3 regions of the Pantoea sp. XAF26B01_ASV70 genome follow, and region 3 is predicted to be linked to each of the others. Evidence: predicted binding sites of a transcription regulator. Region 3 holds the regulator's gene; each other region holds the start of a gene.

Region 1 (4,270 bases), 440 kb from region 3:
CTGGAACGATGCCCGCATATCCAGTACGTTAAAAGAGGGTGACACCCGCTACGTGCCCATTCGCCATCGTATTCCGGTCAATCTCTATTATCTGACGGCGTGGGTCGCTGATGATGGCAAACCACAGTTTCGCACAGATATTTACAATTATGATGACACCGCGCGTTCGGGCAGCCAGGCTTTGAGTCGGGCTGAGCAATTGCTGCTCTAGTGATTGATTTTAAATCGTTAGCGGCGGGCCGGTTATTCAGAAAAATGTTATCAAATGGCGATTCCTGCAGGGATCGCCACGCAAACAGATTGCAGATGGGTTGACGCTCTACTGAGAGAAAGTTATGGTTCGGGCTGTGCGCTTTTTGCACATTTCTATGGCTTCACTCTCAGGTAAATCGTTACATGTCTACTATTGATTCTTTTCGTCGCAAACTACTGCTGTGCGGTAGCGCCGCCGCCGGTCTGGCATTATTACCCGCTTCTGCAAGGGCCTCGCTTTCTACCTCTCGCCCGCGTGTATTGATGCTTAATAATCTTCATACCGGTGAAACCCTTAAAACTGAGTTTTTTAATGGTAAGAGTTACGACAAGGATGAGTTGTCACGATTAAATCACTTTTTCCGTGACTATCGCGCCAATAAAGTGAAAAGCATCGATCCGCACCTGTTTGATCAAATCTTCCGCCTGCAGGCGCTGCTGGGAATGCGTAAACCGATACAGCTGGTTTCGGGCTACCGTTCACTGGCAACCAACAACATGTTACGTGAGAGCGGTCCTGGGGTGGCAAAGCACAGCTATCACACCAAAGGCCAGGCAATGGATTTTCATATCGAAGGGGTTTCTCTGGCCAATGTACGCAAAGCGGCGTTATCTCTGCGTGCGGGTGGTGTAGGATATTATCCCCGCAGTAACTTTGTACATATTGATACCGGGCCGATCAGGCACTGGTAATGACACCGGCAACGCTGCGTGAGCCGGTCATGGAGCGTTATGAATTACCACATTATTCCTGTTACCGCGTTTGCCCAGAACTGTTCAGTTATCTGGTGCGAGTCTACTCGTGAAGCCGCGCTGGTCGATCCAGGCGGCGATGCCGATCTGATCAAAGAGACGCTGGAACAACGCAAACTTAAACCTTCCCGGATTCTGCTGACTCATGGACACCTTGATCACGTCGGGGCCGCCGTCGAGCTGGCTGCCTTCTGGCAGATTCCGATTGTCGGACCGCAAAAGCGTGATGCATTCTGGCTGGAGGCGCTGCCTACCCAGAGCCGGATGTTCGGACTTGATGAATGCGCGCCTTTTACCCCCGATCGCTGGCTGGAAGAGGGGGAGAGCGTACAGGTAGGGCTGACCACGCTGGAAGTCCTGCACTGTCCGGGCCATTCGCCTGGCCACGTGGTGTTCTTCGATCGTCCAGGAAGGTTACTGATTTCAGGTGACGTGATTTTTAATGGTGGTGTGGGACGCACAGACTTCCCGCAGGGCGATCATCAGCAGTTAATCGATGCTATCCGCACGAAACTGCTGCCGCTGGGCGATGATGTCACTTTTCTGCCCGGTCACGGCCCGATTTCTACGCTGGGGCATGAACGCATCAGCAATCCTTTCCTGCAATAAAAAATGGGCCAGCAGGCCCATTTTTCAATTCGGTCATCCTGCTTACAGCACGGCGACAATCGCTTCGCACAGCGCCGACATATTGTCTGGCGTCATGCCCGCCACATTCACCCGCCCTGAGTTCACCGCGTAGACGCCAAACTCTTCACGCAGGCGAATGACCTGGTCTTTGGTTAAGCCACTGAACGAGAACATGCCGTTCTGCTTAATAATAAAGCTGAAGTCGCGCTGTGCGCCTTTCTCCGCCAGCGTGTTTACGAAGAGCTGGCGCATGCGCTGAATGCGCTGACGCATGTCCGACAGCTCCTGCTCCCAGATGGTACGCAGGGTATCGTTGCCCAGAATGGTGGCGACGATGGCGGCGCCATGTGCCGGCGGATTGGAGTAGTTCGCGCGAATGGTGTACTTCACCTGACTGAACGCGGTATCAGCCACGCTCGCATCGGCGGCAACCAGCGTGATGGCACCGACACGCTCGTTATACAGGCCGAAATTCTTGGAGTAAGAGCTGGCGACGATCAGTTCCTGATGCGAGGCGGCAAAAATACGCAGGCCTTCTGCATCTTCCTCCAGACCACGGGCAAAACCCTGGTAAGCGAAGTCAAACAACGGCAGCCAGCCGTTGGCCTGTGACAGCTCCGCCAGCTGTTGCCACTGCTCAGCGGTCGGGTCGATACCGGTCGGGTTATGGCAGCAGCCGTGGAACAGCACCACATCGCCTGGCTGAACCTGTTTCAGTGACGCGACCATGCCATCGAAATCCAGCGTATGGTTTGCCGGGTCGTAATAGTGGTATTCACAGACCTCAAGACCGGCAGCGTTAAACACGTTGTTGTGATTCGGCCAGCTCGGATTGCTGATCCAGACCCGCTTCACCGATGTTTGCGTGGCGAGGAAATCGGCTGCAACGCGTAGCGCACCGGTACCACCCGGTGTCTGAGCCGTGCGAGCGCGGCCAGCGGTGATTAGCGGGCTCTGGTTGCCGAACAGCAGGGCCTGTGTGCAACGGGCAAAATCAGCCAGACCATCAATACTGAGATAGTTTTTGGTGGTTTCATTTTCCAGCAGATATTGCTCAGCTTTTTTAACACTGGTCAGCACCGGGGTCTTGCCGGTTTCGTCTTTATAGACGCCAATGCCCAGATTGATTTTTTCCGGGCGGTCGTCAGCACGAAACAGATCGGCCAGCCCAAGAATAGGATCGGCGGGTGCAGCAGAGATCGATTCAAACATGTGTCAGGTCCATTAGCGTGAACTTTAGCGAAAAGAGCTCTCAGGTTAGCGTCCGGCCAGACAAATGCCAACCGTTTGCGAGACAAATTCATACATTTTGCGGTGCGGATTGCGCGACGGGGAAGTAAAGACGTTTTAGCGGAGTAGAAGGGCGTGAGGAAACAGAGTTCTGGTGAATAACAGCCATAAAAAAACGGGACCGTAGCCCCGTTTTTCAACATGTTCGAAGCAGGATTAGAACTGGTAAACCAGGCCTACACCAACCACGTCGTCTGAGTTCATACCCAGTGCGTTGTCGTCATCCAGCTGGTTGATTTTGTAATCAACATAGGTAGACATGTTTTTGTTGAAGTAGTAAGTCGCGCCAACATCGATGTATTTGTACAGGTCAGCATCGCCCACGCCTTCAATATCTTTGCCTTTCTGCTGCACGTATGCGATGGATGGACGCAGACCGAAGTCAAACTGATACTGAGCAACTAACTCAATAGTCTGGCTTTTGTTAACATAGGCAGTGCCATTAGTGGTTGAGCCAGGGAGAGCGCCAGCGGCGGTGTTAGGTACGGTAGCGTCATAAAATGAAGAGTTACGGCCTTCGCCATACATTGCCGCCAGGTAAACGTTGTTCGCATCATATTTCAGCGCAGTTGCCCAGTTCTCTGCACGTTTGCCCTGACCGATTACGTTACCGTTCGCGTCAGTAGTACCCGCTGCCTGTGCATTAGTTCGGTCGCTGCTGCTGTATGCACCAACGATGCCTACACCGATTGGTGAGGTGTAAGAAGTTGAGAACGCGTAGCCGTCGCCGTTAGAACGACGCACACCGTCGCTGTTACCGTCACGATCGTTTTTACCCTGATACTGAGCAGCAAAGTCCCAGCCATCAACCAGACCGAAGAAGTTGGTGTTGCGGTAGGTCAGCAGGCCGCCGCTACGACCGTTCATGAAGTTATCTGAGTTACCCCAGTCACCACCAAATACTGGCAGCATATCGGTCCAGCCGATTGCATCGTAAACCAGACCGTAGTTACGGCCGTAGTCGATTGAACCTGCATCGCCGAATTTCAGACCGGCAAAGCCCAGACGGGTTTTGTTGCCGTCTTGTGCGTCAGAACCTTCAGAGTTGTTCGCCTGAACGTTGTATTCCCACTGGCCGTAACCGGTCAGCTGGTCATTAATTTGGGTTTCGCCTTTGAAGCCGAAGCGCACATAAGACTCATCGCCATCATCACCAGCGCTATCAGAGAATTGGTGACGCGCATCCACTTTACCGTACAGGTCCAGTTTGTTGCCGTCTTTGTTATAGATTTCTGCAGCGTTTGCTGCGCCAGCTACTAACAGAGCAGGGATAACCACTGCAAGAATATTGCGCTTCATCATTATTCATTACCCTCATTGGAGTTATTTGTACACCTGCCACTGC
Region 2 (4,270 bases), 1.2 Mb from region 3:
AGACCGCTATAATGCGCCGCTTTTCTGTCGCCCGGAGTGGTCAGCATGAAACAACAAGATGAATACTGGATGCGCCATGCGCTTGACCTGGCGCGCCGGGCGTGGGAGCAGGGCGAAGTGCCGGTGGGTGCGGTGCTGGTTCAGAATGACCGGGTGATCGGTGAAGGCTGGAACCGGCCCATCGGCCAGCACGATCCGACGGCGCATGCGGAGATTATGGCGTTGCGGCAGGGCGGTAAAGTACTGGAAAATTATCGTCTGCTGGATACCACGCTCTACGTGACGCTGGAGCCGTGCGTGATGTGCGCCGGCGCTATGGTTCACAGCCGCATCAGCCGGCTGGTCTACGGTGCGCACGACATCAAAAGTGGGGCTGCAGGATCGCTGCTCGATGTGCTGGGGCACCCCGGCATGAATCATCAGGTTGAATTACAGAGCGGCGTGCTGGCTGAAGAGTGTGCCGCTATGCTGAGCGACTTCTTCCGTATGCGTCGCGAGCAGAAAAAATCGCTGCGTCAGGCGCAACGCCAGGATTAATTCATGGCGATCTTCGGTTCGACCGCCGGATAGCCTTTGGCCAGTTCGGCCTGTGCTTGTTGTGCTTCAGCCTGCTGCGCCAGGCGTTTTTCCTGCTCCTGCAGATAACCCACCAGGCTTAACTGATATTTGCGGATGTTCTCCACATAGTTATAGGCTTCATGCCCACGGGCATAGCCATAAGCCGTCTGGGTGTAGTAACGCTTCTGGCTCAGCATGGGCAGACGCAGCTTCACATCCGCCCAGCTATCTGGATTACCCCCCTGGCGGGCAGTGAGTTTACGGACATCCAGCATATGGGCATAGCCCATGTTATAGGCCGCCAGCGCAAACCAGATGCGCTCATCTTCCGGGATGGTCTGCGGCACCTTCGCCATCATATCCTGCAGATACTGACTGCCGCCGCGAATGCTCTGTTCGGGATCCGTCCGGTCGCCCACGTCCAGGCTCTCAGCGGTGTTACGGGTCAGCATCATCATGCCGCGCACGCCGGTAGGGGAGGTGGCCTGCGGGTTCCAGTGCGACTCCTGATAGGAGATTGCCGCCAGCAGTCGCCAGTCAATGCTGGTGGCGTACTTCTCAAACAGCGGTTTGATGTCAGGCAGCGTGTTATCGATGGCGCGCAGGAAAGTGCGGGTATCGACATAATCAAAGGTGCCGACGTGGCCGAGATATTTCTCCTCCAGCCGCGCCATCGCCCCTTCTTCACCCATACCGTTAAAGAAGTCGAGCATCGCGGCATTCAGGCTGTCGTCATCGCTGTGCCGCACATACCAGGTGACCGGCTCTTCATCAGTGACGTCAAACGCCACCGCCAGCTGCGGATAGATGCGCTGCAGCAGAGCGATGGTCACGGAGTCGCCAATCGTATAGTCGAGCTTGCCGTCTGCCACCGCTTCCAGCAGGGCTTTAGGGCTCTGATCGGTGGAGATCGCCCAGTCCAGATCGGGGTACTGATTTGACCGCGCGCTCTTCAGCGTTGACAGATACGCCGATCCTGACGCAACAGTCAGCCGCCCCTTTAAGTCACCGAGGTTTTTAGGGCGCGGCTTATCCACGCGATAGACCAGCTGCTGCGAAACGTTGTAGTAGCCTGGCCCGGTCTGATAGCGGGTCAGGCGTTCGCTGTTGTAGTTCAGACCCGCGGCCAGCAAATCGGCTTTGCCATCATCTAAATCGTCAAACAGATCGCTCAGGTTGGGACGTACTGTCACCTTGAGTTTGACGCCCAGATAATCGGCGAAGCGTTTTGCCAGCTCATAATCCATACCGGCCGGAGATTGGTTCACTGTGTAGTAAGTCAACGGGGAATTGATAGTACTGACACGCAGTACTCCCCGTGATTTAATCTGTGAAATCTGGTCCTGCCCACCCCCATACCAGGGAATGGATGGCCATAGCGCTAACGCTAACAGCACGGCAACCAGACCGATAAACAGATAATTAAATTTTAGGCGTTTCAAATAGTTATCTCTCGCTGGCTCTAAGGCCTCTGTCTTTTAAAGGCAGTATTTGTCTTCTTTGAACTCCCAGAGCGAGGGGCATTTTGCGCAACAAAATCACGCTGAGCAACTTTTATAGCAGCTTTTGCGCAAAATTCAGGCAAATCCGGGTCGCCAAAAATTGTGCGCAAACGGTTTCGTCGCGAGGTCGCTTTCTCTATAATACGCCCCGTTTTCCCTGTTGCGCCCAATGAAGCGTCGCCCGGCGCCCTGACGAGAGATTTATTAATGGAAATTCTGCGTGGTTCGCCCGCCCTGTCGGCATTTCGTGTAAACAAACTGCTGACCCGCTTTCAGGACGCTCATCTGCCGGTGAGTGATATTTACGCTGAGTACATCCATTTTGCTGATGTCAGCACGCCCTTAAGCGCTGACGAACAGAGCCGTCTGCAGCGCCTGCTGAAATATGGTCCCTCTCTCGCTGAACATGCCCCACAGGGGCGTCTGCTGCTGGTGACGCCTCGTCCCGGCACCATTTCGCCCTGGTCATCCAAAGCCACTGACATTGCCCACAACTGCGGCCTGCCGCAGGTACGTCGCCTGGAGCGCGGCCTGGCCTTTTATGTACAGGCCCCACAACTGACGGAAGCACAGTGGCAAACGCTGGGCACACTGCTGCACGATCGGATGATGGAAACGGTCTTCGGCGATCTGGCGCAGGCTGAACAGCTGTTCGCGCATCACACGCCACAGCCGGTGAAAAGTGTCGATCTGCTGGGTGAGGGCCGTCAGGCGCTGGTTCAGGCGAATATCTCACTGGGTCTGGCGCTGGCCGACGATGAAATCGACTATCTGGTGGCGGCGTTTACCGCACTGGGCCGCAATCCCAACGACATTGAACTCTATATGTTTGCGCAGGCGAACTCTGAGCACTGTCGTCACAAGATCTTCAACGCCGACTGGATTATCGACGGCGAGAAACAGCCAAAGTCGCTGTTTAAGATGATCAAAAACACCATGGAGCAGACGCCGGACTACGTGCTCTCTGCTTACAAAGATAACGCCGCTGTGATGGAAGGCTCAGAGGTTGGCCGCTTCTTTGCTGACGCCGGAGAGAGCGAATACCGCTGGCATCAGGAAGCCGCACACATCCTGATGAAGGTGGAAACCCATAACCACCCAACGGCCATCTCGCCGTGGCCCGGTGCTGCGACCGGTTCCGGTGGTGAAATCCGTGATGAAGGCGCAACCGGAAGGGGTTCGAAGCCAAAAGCGGGCCTCGTCGGTTTCTCCGTATCGAACCTGCGTATCCCTGGCTTTGAACAGCCGTGGGAAGAGGACTTCGGCAAACCGGCCCGCATCGTCAGCGCGCTGGAAATCATGACCGATGGCCCGCTGGGCGGTGCTGCATTTAACAATGAATTTGGTCGTCCGGCTCTGAATGGTTACTTCCGTACCTATGAAGAGCAGGTCACCAGCCACAACGGCACTGAGCTGCGTGGCTACCATAAGCCGATTATGCTGGCGGGCGGCATCGGGAATATCCGTGCCGATCACGTGCAGAAAGGTGAAATCACCGTAGGCGCGAAGCTGGTGGTGCTGGGCGGTCCGGCAATGAACATCGGCCTGGGCGGCGGCGCGGCATCATCAATGGCCTCGGGTCAGTCTGATGCCGATCTCGACTTTGCCTCGGTACAGCGTGATAACCCGGAGATGGAGCGTCGTTGTCAGGAAGTGATCGACCGCTGCTGGCAGCTGGGCGATGAGAACCCGATTCTGTTTATCCACGACGTGGGCGCTGGCGGCCTCTCCAATGCGATGCCGGAGCTGGTCAGCGATGGCGGTCGTGGCGGCCGGTTTAACCTGCGTGACATCCTGAGTGATGAGCCAGGCATGAGTCCGCTGGAGGTCTGGTGTAACGAATCACAGGAACGTTATGTGATGGCAGTGGCACCCGATCAGCTGGCGCAGTTTGAGGCAATTTGCCAGCGTGAACGCGCACCGTTCGCGGTCATTGGTGAAGCCACCGAAGAGCTGCACCTGAGCCTGGAAGATAGTCATTTCGGTAATAAGCCGATCGATATGCCACTTGATGTCCTGCTGGGCAAAACGCCGAAGATGACGCGGGATGTGGTGACGCAGCAGACCCAGGGTACTGCCCTGCAGCGTGACGGCATTACGCTGGTCGATGCGGTGAACCGCGTGCTGCATCTGCCTGCCGTGGCGGAAAAAACCTTCCTGATCACCATCGGTGACCGCAGCGTGACCGGCATGGTTGCGCGCGACCAGAT
Region 3 (4,270 bases):
AGCCAGCCTGAAGCGCAACCCGTTTCACCCGTTTGCCACCTTTGACACCGCGGCCCTGAGCGGGCTGGTTTTAGGGCAGACGGTGCTGGCGAAGGCCTGTATTGCGGCGGGCATGGAGTTTGACAGTACGCAGGCGCATTCTGCGCTCTATGACACTCAGCAGACGGCAACGCTGTTCTGCGAGCTGGTGAACCGCTGGAAACGGTTAGGCGGCTGGCCACTGCCCTTCGCGGAAGGCGATGCAGAAGCCACGACATCCGCATAAGGGATGCCGCAATGAAAAAGGCCGACGTGATGTCGGCCTTTTTTTATTCTGCTTCTTTAAATTTTTCTGCGGTCTCTTTGATCAGCGTCTGCAGTTCACCACGCTGTAACATCTCAACGATGATGTCGCATCCACCGACCAGCTCGCCATCGACCCACAGCTGCGGGAAAGTTGGCCAGTTAGCGAATTTCGGCATCTCGGCACGAATGTCCGGGTTCTGCAGAATATCCACGTAAGCAAAACGCTCACCGCAGGCTGACAGCGCCTGCACCGCCTGTGCAGAGAAACCGCAGCTTGGCAGTTTCGGGGAACCTTTCATGTACAGCAGGATCGGGTTTTCTGCGATCTGGCGCTGAATTTTTTCTACAGTACTCATAATTGCCTTCCTTAATTCGTCACATCGTGTTTGTTTATTGTAGCGACTTCGCAGCGTGACTGAAAACGAGATTTTGATCGCTGCCCGATTAAATCGCCATCATTGTTAAGTCCTGCTCCGGAACACCTGAATTCCTGATTATTAACAGCAGGTAACAGATTAATAATTCGTAATAATTTCGTTGATATAAGACGCTGAAAATGTTCATTTTCAGCACAATTGCGTGGGTTGCAAAGATTAATATTAAAAGGCATTACAGTTTTTAAAAGAACTGGACTAGAATGGCCTGGGCGCTGATCCTGGATCAGATTAATCTCAACTTTGTCGCGGTGCGTAGTGGCCCTGACAACTTAACTAATCAACGGACTATGCGTTTAATCATTACGTTTTTCATGCTGGCCTTTGCGCAACTGTTTTTCAACATCGCCGCTGCGTCGCCTCACGCGCCGGTGAACGTCAGTACGCATAAAGCAGAGAAAAAGAGTGCGCGCGACGATGAGCGTCGCAAGCGTCGCCCGGTCAAAACGGTGACGAAAAAGACTCGCCTCAGCCCGGTTCAAAAACTAAAAACAAAAAAACTGAAAAAAGTCGAACTCACCGCGAAACAGACGCCTGCTAAGAAGACCTCGCTAAAAACCGCCCGTCTCAGTAAGAACAAAGAGAAAAAACGTTATGGTCATCAGCGCCTGCTGAAAACCGCTGAGGTCACCACCAGCGAGACCGGCACGATTAAGATGAGCAAATCTCACCGTCAGCGCTACCAGAAGGCCCGCGAAACCGCGATGACCAAGCTGATGGGTCAGTTGGGTAAACCCTATCAGTGGGGCGGCACCTCTCCCCATACCGGTTTCGATTGCAGCGGCCTGGTCTGGTACGCCTATAAAGATCTGGTGAAGTTTAAGATCCCACGTACCGCTAACGAGATGTACCACCTGCGTGACGCCGCGCCGATCAAGCGTGAGTCGCTGGAGAAAGGCGATCTGGTCTTCTTCCGTATCAATGGTCGTGGTACTGCGGACCATGTCGGCGTTTACCTGGGTGATGGCAAGTTTATCCAGTCGCCACGCACCGGCAAAGATATTCAGATCAGCGCTTTAGGAGAAGATTACTGGCAGCGCCACTATATTGGTGCCCGTCGGGTGATGACGCCAAAAACCATACGCTGAGCAGCAGAACAACCAGAAGAGAGCCGGGATAATCCCGGCTTTTTTTTTAGTGCAGAATAGCGGTAAAACTAAAGGCCACAATCATCAGCAGACAGCCCGCGGTGGTCATTAAAGCCAGTTTAAGATCGGTACTCATTGCTTGCTCCTTAGTCACACAATCAGTAGGGGTATCGCATTTTCCCACAGGGCCCGGTAAAAATCTCGTTTTATCCGTTCAGCCTTGTTAGAATCCCGCCTTTGTTGCGCAACGCGCGCAACCCTGATTCCGTTTGCGCACGTTTTCAGGCGCTTTTACGCCGCCAGCGGCCTGTTGACTGGCCTTAAAAGCTGCATTTTTGCGGAAAAAACCCTGAGCAGACGCAAACGTTTAACACTACGCTTATCATAGAGTTAGATAAGCACCGGAGTCCGATTTTCATGGCAACAATTAAAGATGTGGCGAAACGCGCTGGCGTCTCAACGACCACCGTTTCGCACGTCATCAATAAAACCCGCTTTGTGGCTGAAGAGACGCGCAACGCGGTCTGGCAGGCGATTAAAGAACTGCACTACTCGCCGAGCGCCGTGGCGCGCAGCCTGAAAGTGAACCACACCAAAACGCTGGGCCTGCTTGCCACCTCCAGCGAAGCGCCCTATTTCGCTGAAATTATCGAAGCGGTTGAAAATCACTGCTTTGACAAAGGCTATACGCTGATTCTGGGTAATGCGCATAACGATCTGCAAAAACAGCGCGCCTATCTCAGCATGATGGCGCAGAAACGCGTCGATGGGCTGCTGGTGATGTGCTCTGAATATCCGGACGATCTGCTGCAGATGCTGGAAGAGAACCGCAATATCCCGATGGTGGTGATGGACTGGGGCGAGTCGCGCGCCGACTTCACCGACACGGTACTGGATAATGCTTTCCAGGGCGGCTATCTGGCGGGACGCTATCTGATTGAACGCGGACACCGGGATATTGGTGCAATCCCCGGCCAGATGGAGCGTAACACCGGTGGCGGACGTCATGCCGGTTTCCTGAAGGCGATGGAAGAAGCGGGTATTCAGCCACGCGCCGAGTGGATTGTGCAGGGTGACTTTGAGCCGGAGTCGGGCTATCAGGCGATGCAGCAGATCCTGTCGCAGAAGCAGCGTCCGACGGCGGTGTTCTGTGGCGGTGACATCATGGCGATGGGCGCGATTTGCGCCGCCGACGAGATGGGTTTGCGCGTCCCCCAGGATATTTCGGTGATCGGCTATGACAACGTGCGCAACGCCCGCTATTTTGCACCGGCCCTGACCACGGTGCATCAGCCTAAAGCCCAGCTGGGTGAGAAAGCGCTGGAAATGCTGCTGGACCGCATTACCAGTAAGCGCGAAGTGTCACAAACGATTGAGGTCCATCCCACGCTGATTGAGCGCCGTTCCGTGGCCGATGGCCCGTTCCGCGACTATCGCCGTTAATGCTCGCTTAACCACTCCTGATTAAGCGTTTGCGCATCACCCAGATAGCTGAGCAACCAGCCTGTCGCGGGTGATGCGCGATCTTCTGCCCAGCTGACGCAGCATGGACTGTCCGGAAACGCCACCGGCAGCGTCAGTTCAACCAGCTCGCCGCTGTCGAGCAGTGGCCTGGCCAGGTGACCGGGCACCATCGCCACACACAATCCCGCCTGCACGCACTCCAGCCCGGTTTGCCACTCCGGCACCACCAGCCGGCGCTGGTTATCCAGCGTCCATGTCATACGACGCGGCAGTGCGCGAGAAGTATCTTCCAGCACAAGGGAGGGCCAGCTCCGCAGCGTGTCATCATCTATCTGGCTCGCCTGTGTCAGAGGATGGTCGGGCGCAACCACGCAGCGCCAGTTAAGCGTGCCCATATCCCGAAAAGCAAAGCGTCCGCCCACCGGTATCGCCTGAGTGGCACCAATCGCCACTTCCACCCGGCCATCGGCCAGCGCATCCCAGACGCCGTTAAAGACTTCATAGCTGATAATCAGCTCCATATCGGGAAAGTGGCGATAGAAATCTTTGACCAGTTGTCGGGTGCGCTGAGGTTTAGCGATACGGTCAACGGCTATGCTTAGCTGGCCGCGCCAGCCGTTAGCCAGCTGCTGACACTGTCGCCGGGTGGCAAGCATTTTTTTGATGACGCTGCGCCCTTCCCGGACAAAATGCTCACCCGCCGGGGTCAGAACCACTTCGCGATGCTGCCGTTCAAACAGCGGTACCGCCAGCCAGTTTTCCAGCTGACGCACCGTATAGCTGATGGCAGAGGGCACCCGATGTAACTCCTGCGCGGCGGCGCTGAAGCTTCCTCCACGGGCGACAGCGTCAACCACCTCTAATGCATATTCTGACCACATAATCTGCCTTCAAAAATTTTAACAGCAATCGGCAAATATTACCGTTTCACAGCAGCAAACGCACCTTTTACACTCTGCCGCGTTTATCCTGCAAAAATGAGAATCAGATGCTGTCGAA

What was found. The regulator PurR, encoded in region 3, represses purine synthesis genes. The targets are predictions, from matches to a motif close to CANGCAAACGTTTGCNTG.
Region 1: a site for PurR is predicted at 2,912-2,929, ahead of ACX8ZY_RS13310 (amino acid aminotransferase). Genes of this name have one in related genera too.
Region 2: a site for PurR is predicted at 2,164-2,181, ahead of purL (phosphoribosylformylglycinamidine synthase). Genes of this name have one in related genera too.

What each region holds. Positions count from the first base shown of each region.
Region 1 covers NZ_CM137251.1:2,815,256-2,819,525, reverse strand. Annotated here, with positions in the region: gene ldtD (L,D-transpeptidase) at 1-211, shown strand, start outside; gene ACX8ZY_RS13320 (YcbK family protein) at 397-945, shown strand; gene ACX8ZY_RS13315 (MBL fold metallo-hydrolase) at 985-1,614, shown strand; gene ACX8ZY_RS13310 (amino acid aminotransferase) at 1,657-2,847, opposite strand; gene ompF (porin OmpF) at 3,082-4,227, opposite strand.
Region 2 covers NZ_CM137251.1:1,130,936-1,135,205, forward strand. Annotated here, with positions in the region: gene tadA (tRNA adenosine(34) deaminase TadA) at 46-537, shown strand; gene mltF (membrane-bound lytic murein transglycosylase MltF) at 534-2,000, opposite strand; gene purL (phosphoribosylformylglycinamidine synthase) at 2,268-4,270, shown strand, end outside.
Region 3 covers NZ_CM137251.1:2,373,425-2,377,694, forward strand. Annotated here, with positions in the region: gene rnt (ribonuclease T) at 1-265, shown strand, start outside; gene ACX8ZY_RS11110 (Grx4 family monothiol glutaredoxin) at 309-644, opposite strand; gene ACX8ZY_RS11115 (C40 family peptidase) at 1,010-1,807, shown strand; gene cydH (cytochrome bd-I oxidase subunit CydH) at 1,854-1,943, opposite strand; gene purR (HTH-type transcriptional repressor PurR) at 2,225-3,250, shown strand; gene punR (DNA-binding transcriptional activator PunR) at 3,247-4,152, opposite strand; gene punC (purine nucleoside transporter PunC) at 4,260-4,270, shown strand, end outside.